One region of the Streptomyces sp. NPDC087263 genome, then DNA from elsewhere that is predicted to be linked to it. Evidence: riboswitches for the same ligand, from Rfam matches in the RefSeq annotation. Region 1 holds a riboswitch; the other holds the start of a gene.

Evidence for each region. Region 1 has a riboswitch for cobalamin ahead of ACIPC1_RS38310 (cobalamin biosynthesis protein). Riboswitches for the same ligand answer to the same signal wherever they lie in the genome.
Region 2: another riboswitch for cobalamin. It lies ahead of metE (5-methyltetrahydropteroyltriglutamate--homocysteine S-methyltransferase); the one in region 1 lies ahead of ACIPC1_RS38310 (cobalamin biosynthesis protein).

Annotation. Positions count from the first base shown of each region.
Region 1 is NZ_JBIUYT010000017.1:63,714-68,322, forward strand. Features, by position in the region: gene ACIPC1_RS38295 (lysozyme) at 1-29, shown strand, start outside; gene ACIPC1_RS38300 (anion permease) at 231-1,475, shown strand; gene ACIPC1_RS38305 (hypothetical protein) at 1,488-1,709, shown strand; cobalamin riboswitch at 1,829-1,970, shown strand; gene ACIPC1_RS38310 (cobalamin biosynthesis protein) at 2,071-3,012, shown strand; gene ACIPC1_RS38315 (cobyric acid synthase) at 3,009-4,517, shown strand; gene cobN (cobaltochelatase subunit CobN) at 4,514-4,609, shown strand, end outside.
Region 2 is NZ_JBIUYT010000007.1:94,992-99,600, reverse strand. Features, by position in the region: gene metE (5-methyltetrahydropteroyltriglutamate--homocysteine S-methyltransferase) at 1-2,123, opposite strand, end outside; cobalamin riboswitch at 2,289-2,508, opposite strand; gene ACIPC1_RS23125 (phosphocholine-specific phospholipase C) at 2,847-4,609, shown strand, end outside.

The DNA of each region.
Region 1 (4,609 bases):
CCCAGCTCAAGAAGCTCGCGAAGGGCTAGGCCGACAGGACCTGGCGGAGCTATCGGAACCCAGAATTCCGCCTATGTTCGAGACATCGGACCGGACCTAGAGCCGCCCTCCGGCACAATTGGAGGAGCGCTCGCCATAGAGACACTCGAAAGCCCGCCCAAGTTCATCTTCCGTTCACCCAGGTTGCCTACGGTCCTCGTGCCACTGACGTCAAACAGAAGCCTGGGTAAATGGAACACATCACGCTCCTCCTCGGAATCGTGATCGTCACCGCTCTCGTGTTCGATTTCACGAACGGTTTCCACGACACCGCCAATGCGATGGCTACGACCATTTCGACCGGTGCTCTCAGACCCAAGACGGCGGTGGCCATGTCCGCCGTGCTGAATCTCGTCGGTGCGTTCCTCTCCGTGGAGGTCGCCAAGACGATCTCCGGCGGGATCATCAACGAAGAGGGCATACGCACCGAAGTGATCTTCGCGGCGCTCGTCGGCGCCATCCTCTGGAATCTGCTGACCTGGCTTCTGGGTCTGCCCTCCAGTTCCTCCCACGCACTCTTCGGCGGCCTCATCGGCGCCGCGGTGATGTCGGCCGGCTGGTCGTCCGTGAACGGCTCGACCGTCGTCACCAAGGTGCTGCTTCCCGCGATCGCCGCGCCCGTCGTGGCCGGACTCGCCGCGATGCTGGCCACCAGGCTGACGTACAGGATCGGCAGCCGCGCCGACGAGAAGGCGACGGCCAAGGGCTACCGCGCCGGGCAGATCGCCTCGGCGGGCCTCGTCTCGCTGGCCCACGGCACGAACGACGCGCAGAAGACGATGGGCATCATCACCCTCGCGCTGGTCACCGGCGGTGTGATCGCGCCGGACTCGAACCCTCCCACCTGGGTCATCATCTCGGCCGGTATGGCCATCGCGCTCGGCACCTACCTGGGCGGCTGGCGCATCATCCGCACGATGGGCAAGGGCCTCACCGACCTCGCGCCGCCGCAGGGCTTCGCCGCCCAGACCAGCGCGGCCACGGTCATCCTGGCCTCCTCCCACCTGGGCTTCTCGCTCTCCACCACGCAGTCCTGCTCCGGCGCCGTGATGGGCTCCGGTCTCGGCCGCAAGGGCGGTGTCGTCCGCTGGTCGACCGCGCGCCGGATGTTCATCGCCTGGGGCCTCACGCTCCCGGCGGCCGGCCTGGTCGGCGCGGGCGCGGAGTTCCTCACCAAGCAGGGCACCTGGGGCATCGTCCTGACGGGCGTACTCCTGGTGGCCGGCGCGGGCACCATCTGGAAGCTGTCACGCCGCCAGCCGGTGACCATCGACAACGTCAACGAGGTCACCGCCGAGCCCTCGGGCGTCGTCACCGTGGCGATCGCCGCGGTCACCCCGCCGCCCGCGGGTCCGCTCACCGGGGACCTGACCGGCGAACTGAAGGCCACCATCCCGTCCCCGGACGCGGAGCCCACCTCTCCGGCCACGGTGTAAGGAACGAACAGCATGCACATCGACTGGGCAGCCCTCGGCTCCGTCTTCGGAGTCAGCCTCGTGACCACCGTGGCCCTCGTCGGCCTCTTCACCCTGGGCATCGTCGGCCTCTCCAGGCGCGAGTCGGCCTCGGCACAGGGCGGCTCCGCCGCTCTCGCGGTCACCGGCGCGTACGCCTGCTTCGCCGCCTGCGCGGCGGCGGTGGCGTACGGGATCTATCTGATCGTCGCCTGACGGTCACGTCGGACAAGCGCACAAACAAGGTGGGGCGTGGGACGTGTCAACGTCCCACGCCCCACCCGTATGTGGGCCTTCGCACACTCTCCCTCCGCAGGTCAACAGCAAGTTGACGGGTCTTCCAACACCGTGGTGGACTGCCGGAGCCAAGTACGACGGCACGAGAGGAAGCCGGTGCGAATCCGGCGCGGTCCCGCCACTGTCACCGGGGAAGGTAGTCCCCGGAAGCCAGGAACTCCCACCGTCGGTCTCTTCGAACCAGGGCGTGGACACCCTGAGTGAGGACATATCGCCATGCGCGGCTGCCCAAGTGCCTTGCGAACGACGGTTGTGCCCGACCTGACGGTCGGCTGAACCGGTGCGTGCCGATCGCGTCTTCGCGTACGGCGCCGCCGCCGGCCTCCTCGGTGATCTACTGCTCGGCGATCCCCGCCACGGGCATCCGGTCGCCGCGTTCGGGCGGGCCGCGGGAGCCGTGGAGCAGGTGCTGTGGCGGGACGACCGCGGCTGGGGCGCGCTGCACACGGCCGTGTGTGCGGGCGGTGCCACCGTGCTCGCGGCGCTCGCGAGTCATTCCGTACGGGGATCACATACCGCCTCCCTCGCGCTGACCGCCGCCGCCACGTGGGCCGTCGTCGGGGGGACCTCGCTCGGCCGGGAAGCCCGGGCGATCGGCAGCGCGCTGGAAGCCGGCGATGTCGAGCTGGCCCGGGAGCGGCTGCCGCATCTGTGCGGGCGGGATCCGCAGGCGCTCGACGCGGACGGGATCGCGCGGGCCGTCGTCGAGTCCGTCGCCGAGAACACCTCCGACGCCGTGGTGGGGGCCCTCGTGTGGGGGGCCGTCGGTGGTGTGCCCGGGCTTGTCGGGTTTCGGGCCGTGAACACGCTCGACGCCATGGTCGGGCACAAGTCGCCCAAGTACCGGCGTTACGGCTGGGCCTCCGCGCGGCTCGACGATGTCGCGGGCTGGCCGGGGGCGCGACTCACCGCTGCCCTCGCCGGCGCTGCCGGAGGCGATCCGCGGGGCGCCGTACGCGCGTGGCGGGTGGACGCCTGCAAGCATCCGAGCCCGAACGCCGGGCCGGTGGAGGCCTCGTTCGCGGGGGCGCTCGGGGTGCGGCTCGGCGGGACCCTCGCATACGGCGGACGGGTCGAGCACCGGCCCGTTCTGAACGGCGGGGGGCGCGCCGTCGCGGTCGGTGACATCGAGCGGGCCGTACGGCTGTCGCGGCGCGTGAGCTGGCTCGCGCTGGGTGTGTGTGCTGCCGGACGGCTCCTCATGAAGGGGCGTGCCTCGTGAGCGGCGGGCTGCTGGTCGCCGGGACCACCTCCGACGCGGGCAAGAGTGTCGTGACCGCCGGGATCTGCCGGTGGCTGGTGCGGCAGGGCGTCAAGGTGGCGCCCTTCAAGGCGCAGAACATGTCGCTGAACTCGTTCGTGACGCGGGAGGGCGCCGAGATCGGGCGGGCCCAGGCGATGCAGGCGCAGGCCGCGCGCGTGGAGCCGACCGCGCTCATGAATCCCGTACTGCTGAAGCCGGGGGGTGACCGGAGCAGTCAGGTCGTGCTCATGGGGAAGCCCGTGGGTGAGATGAGTGCGCGCGGCTACCACGGCGGGCGGCAGGAGGCGCTGCTAGGGACCGTGCTGGAGTGCCTCGCCGAGTTGCGGGGCACGTATGACGCGGTGATCTGCGAGGGGGCGGGGAGTCCTGCCGAGATCAATCTGCGGCGGACGGACATCGTGAACATGGGGATCGCGCGCAATGCGCGACTGCCCGTGCTGGTCGTGGGCGACATCGATCGTGGGGGCGTCTTCGCGTCCTTCTTCGGGACCGTCGCGCTGCTGTCCCGCGAGGACCAGGAACTCGTCGCCGGGTTCCTGGTGAACAAGTTCCGCGGGGACGTCTCCCTGCTGGAGCCGGGGCTCGACATGCTCCACGGGCTCACCGGGCGGCCCAGTTACGGCGTGCTGCCCTTCCGGCACGGCCTCGGGATCGACGAGGAGGACGGGATGGCGGTCTCGCTGCGGGGGGCCGTCCGGGAGTCGGCGGTGGCCGACCCCGTCGGCCAGGACATCCTCCGGGTCGCCGTCTGCGCCGTCCCCCTCATGTCCAACTTCACGGACGTGGACGCGCTGGCCGCCGAGCCGGGTGTCGTCGTGCGCTTCGTGGACCGGGCCGAGGAACTGGCCGACGCGGACCTCGTCGTCGTACCCGGAACCCGGGGCACGGTGAAGGCGCTGGAGTGGCTGCGGGAGCGCGGGCTCGCGGACGCGATCGCCCGACGGGCCGCCGAGGGGCGGCCCGTGCTCGGTATCTGCGGCGGCTTCCAGCTCCTCGGTGAGCACATCGAGGACGAGGTCGAGTCGCGGGCCGGTCATGTCGACGGGCTCGGGCTGCTACCTGTACGGGTGCGGTTCGCGCGGGAGAAGACACTCACGCGGCCCGTGGGCGAGGCGCTCGGCGAGCATGTCGAGGGGTACGAGATTCATCACGGCGTTGCCCAGGTCACCGGCGGGGAAGCCTTCTTGGACGGGTGCCGGGTCGGTGAGGTCTGGGGCACGCACTGGCACGGCTCGCTGGAGTCGGACGGGTTCCGGCGTGCCTTTCTGCGCGAGGTGGCGGCCGCCGCGGGGCGCCGCTTCGTACCGGCCGCCGACACGTCGTTCGCGGCGCTGCGCGAGGAGCAGTTGGACCTGCTCGGCGATCTGATCGAGGAACACGCGGATACGGACGCGCTGTGGCGGCTCATCGAGTCGGGCGCGCCGTCAGGACTGCCTTTCATTCCACCGGGAGCGCCCGCATGAGCACAGTGTTGTTGTTGTCGACCGCCGACACGGATCTGCTGGCGGCCCGGGCCTCCGGCGCCGCGTACCGGATCGGCAATCCGACCCGGGTG
Region 2 (4,609 bases), on a different contig from region 1:
ATGTCGTAGACGCCAGGTCCGGCTTCGCGGGGGTAGCCGTGTCCGGCCAGTTCGCGGGCGACCTGCATGTGTGAGCGGGCGGCTTCCAGGCTGATGACGTCGGCGTCGAGATCGTCGATGGCCTGGACGATGTCGCCGAACTCGGCGTAGCACATGTGGGTGTGGATCTGTGTGTCCGGACGCACGCTGCTGGTGCTGAGCCGGAACGCCTCGGTGGCCCACGCCAGGTAGGCCGGGCGGTCGGCCGCCCGCAGCGGGAGCGTCTCGCGCAGCGCGGGCTCGTCGACCTGGATGACCGAAGTGCCCGCCGCTTCAAGGTCGTTGACCTCGTCGCGCAGGGCGAGGGCGACCTGGCGGGCGGTGTCGCCGAGCGGCTGGTCGTCGCGGACGAAGGACCAGGCGAGCATGGTGACCGGCCCGGTGAGCATGCCCTTGACCGGCTTCTCGGTCAGGGACTGGGCGTACGTCGTCCAGCGCACCGTCATCGGCTGGGGTCGGGAGATGTCGCCGGCCAGGATCGGCGGGCGGACGTAGCGGGTGCCGTACGACTGGACCCAGCCGTGCTGCGTGGCGAGGTAGCCGGTGAGCTGTTCGGCGAAGTACTGGACCATGTCGTTGCGTTCGGGCTCGCCGTGCACCAGGACGTCCAGGCCAATTTTCTCCTGGAAGGAGATCACCTCGCCGATCTCGGCCCTGATCCGCTCCTCGTACCCGGCGCTGTCGATCCGCCGCGTGCGCAGGTCGGCCCGCGCGGTGCGCAGTTCGGCGGTCTGCGGGAAGGAGCCGATGGTGGTGGTCGGCAGCAGGGGCAGGCCGAGGTGGGCGCGCTGGGCGGTGGCCCGCTCGGGGTACGGCCGGCTGCGGCGGGCGTCGGCCTCCGTGACGGCGGCGGCGCGGGCCCGTACGGCGGGGTCGCGGGTGATCGGGGAGTCGGCGCGGGCGGCCAGGGCGGCCCGGTTGGCGGCCAGTTCCGCGGTGATGGCGTCGGTCCCGAGGGTGAGGCCCTTGGCGAGGGTGACGATCTCGGTGGTCTTCTGCCGGGCGAAGGCGAGCCAGCCCAGGATCTGCGGGTCGATGTCACGCTCGGCGGCGGCGTCGAGCGGGACGTGGAGCAGCGAGCAGGAGGCGGCCACGTCGACCTGACCGGCCAGGCCCAGCAGGGTGCCCAGCGTGGCGAGTGACTTCTCCAGGTTGTTGACCCAGATGTTGCGTCCGTTGACCACCCCGGCGACCAGTCGCTTGCCCCGCAGACCGCCCACGGCGGCGAGGGCGTCCAGGTTGGCGGCGGCCGCGTCGGTGAAGTCGAGGGCGAGCCCGTCGACGGGAGCCTTGGCGAGCACGGTCAGGGCGTCGCCGAGCCGGTCGAAGTACGAGGCGACCAGCAGCTTCGGGCGGTCGGCGAGCCCTCCCAGATCGCGGTAGGCGCGTTCGGCGGCGTTCAGCTCGGCCGGCGTACGGTCCTGGACGAGGGCGGGTTCGTCGAGCTGTACCCAGGTGGCGCCGGCGGCTCGCAGGTCGGCGAGGACCTCGGCGTACACGGGCAGCAGCCGGTCGAGGAGGGTCAGCGGGTCGAAGTCCGCGGCCACGCCGGGCGCGGGCTTGGCGAGCAGGAGATAGGTGACGGGGCCCAGCAGGACCGGGCGGGCGGTCAGGCCCAGGGCGAGGGCTTCGCGGAGCTCGTCGACCTGCTTGGCGGAGTCGGTGGTGAAGACGGTGTCCGGACCCAGCTCGGGCACCAGGTAGTGGTAGTTGGTGTCGAACCACTTCGTCATCTCCAGCGGCGCCACGTCCTGCGTGCCGCGCGCCATGGCGAAGTAGCCGTCCAGGGCGTCGGTCACGACGGCGGTCCGGTGGCGTTCGGGGATCGCGCCGACCATGACCGTGGTGTCCAGGACGTGGTCGTAGTACGAGAAGTCGCCGGTCGGTACCTCGTGGACGCCGGCCCCGGCCAGCTGCTGCCAGTTGGTCCGGCGCAGGTCGGCGGCGGTGGCACGGAGAGCCTTCGCGTCGACGCGGCCCTTCCAGTAACCCTCGATCGCCTTCTTGAGCTCCCGGTTCGGACCCTGGCGCGGGTAGCCGTACACGGTGGCCTGCGCTGCCGCGGCTGCGGTCTTGGTGGTCACGGAAATCTCCTTCGCGAGATGAATCCCTGAGATCCCGGAGACGGGACGAGAGCGCGAAGGGGTGACACACCGAACGCGACGATCCTCGCGCGGAAAGGCACGGTCGTCCGTCTGGATATGTACGCCGACCCGCCCACGAGGTCACCGGGATGTCCGCGCACGATGGGTCGAGCACGGGCAGCGGGCAGGTCTTCGGACTTGTGGGCGCGTCCTCCGAAGGGCGGACACCTACTGGCCGTCGCTTCCCAGTCCCTCTCGGGTCCAGTGCGTATGACGGCGGTCGTTCCCACTCACCGCTGCGGGGCAGTCCCGGATTTCCACCGGGTTCCCTCTTACGACGCCTCCCGCCTGGCGGACGGGGCGAACCAGCTGCACGGACCAGCCTAAAGGGCTTCGGGTGACCGCGGGGACAACGCCCACATGCCGGATGGGGGGATGAGACATGCCGTCCCTGCGATCCGCGTCGGGACCGGGCCGCCGCCTCACCGCGGGTTTTGCCTGACGTTGGTTGCGGGAGTCGGCCATCGGCGTTCCTATTGTCGCCGTTCGCCGCACGTACCGCCGAGTTTCACACAGGGGCCATGAGGCCCTTCCTTGTCGTTCGGTGCTCTTGTCACACTCCAATCGCACACGTTCCAGCAGCAGCCCGGCCACCCGGTCATCCCGCGGTGCCGTAGTTCGGTAGTTCCGTTGTTTCCGTCAGGACAAGAGGTCACCCAGCCCATGCCTCAAGTGAATCGGCGCCGCTTCCTCCAGGTCACCGGCGGCACCGCGGCGCTCACCGCGCTGTCCAACAGCGTCGAGCGGGCCGCGGCGCTGCCCGCGTACCAAGGCTCCGGCACGATCGACGATGTCGAGCACATCGTCGTCCTGATGCAGGAGAACCGTTCGTTCGACCACTACTTCGGCTCGCTCAGGGGTGTCCGCGGCTTCGGCGACCCCCGTCCGGCCACGCCCTCGGGTGGCAGGTCGGTCTGGCACCAGTCGGACGGCGCCAAGGACGTGCTCCCCTTCCGGCCCGACGCCGACGACCTGGGCCTGCAGTTCATCCAGGACCTCCCGCACGACTGGAATGACGGACATGCCGCCCTCAACAAGGGCAAGTGCGACAAATGGGTGCCCAGTAAGTCGTCGACGACGATGGCGTACCTGACGCGCGAGGACATTCCCTTCCACTACGCACTGGCCGACGCGTTCACCATCTGCGACGCCTACCACTGCTCGTTCATCGGCTCCACCGACCCGAACCGCTACTACATGTGGACGGGCTACACCGGAAACGACGGCACCGGCGGCGGCCCGGTCCTCGGCAACTACGAGGTCGGCTACGACTGGACGACGTACCCCGAGCGCCTCGAAGCGGCCGGCGTCTCCTGGAAGATCTACCAGGACATCGGCGACGGCCTGGACGCGAACGGCTCCTGGGGCTGGATACCCGACGCCTACCGCGGCAACTACGGCGACAACTCGCTGCTGTACTTCAACAAGTACCGCAACGCCAAGCCCGGCGACCCGCTCTACGACAAGGCGCGCACCGGCACCGACGCCCGCAAGGGTGAGGGCTTCTTCGACCAGCTCAGGGCCGACGTGCAGGGCAAGAAGCTGCCGAAGATCTCCTGGATCGTCGCGCCCGAGGCCTTCACCGAGCACCCCAACTGGCCCGCGAACTACGGAGCCTGGTACATCTCCCAGGTCCTGGACGCGCTCACCTCCGACCCCGAGGTGTGGGGAAGGACAGCGCTGTTCGTCACGTACGACGAGAACGACGGCTTCTTCGACCACCTCGTACCGCCGTTCCCGCCGCAGTCCGCCGCGCAGGGCAAGTCCACCGTCGACGTCGGGCCGGACCTCTTCGCGGGCGACGCGAGCCACACGGCGGGCCCCTACGGGCTGGGCCAGCGGGTGCCGATGCTCGTCGTCTCGCCCTGGAGCAAGGGTGGTTACGTCTGCTCCGAGACGCTCGACCACACCTCGATCATCCGGTTCATGGAGCGCCGCTTCGGCGTGCACGAGCCCAACATCTCGCCCTGGCGGCGGGCGATCAGCGGCGACCTCAGCTCGGCCTTCGACTTCGCCCACAAGAACGCTTCGCCGGTCACGCTGCCGGACACCGACGGCTACGAACCGCCGGACAACGACCACCACCCCGACTACGTGCCGACCCCGCCCGCGAACCCCGTCCTGCCCAAGCAGGAGCCCGGCTCGCGGCCGGCCCGCCCGCTCAAGTACGAGCCCGCGGTGGACGGTTCGGCGGACGCGGCAGCCGGCACGTACACGCTCACCTTCGGCTCGGGCGCCGAGGCCGGCGCCGTCTTCCTCGTCACGTCCGGCAACCGCACCGACGGCCCCTGGACCTACACGACCGAGGCCGGCAAGAAGGTCGACGACACCTGGAACTCGGCGTACTCGAACGGCTCGTACGACCTGACGGTGCACGGCCCCAACGGCTTCCTGCGCACCTTCAGGGGCCCGGGCAGGAAGGCCGG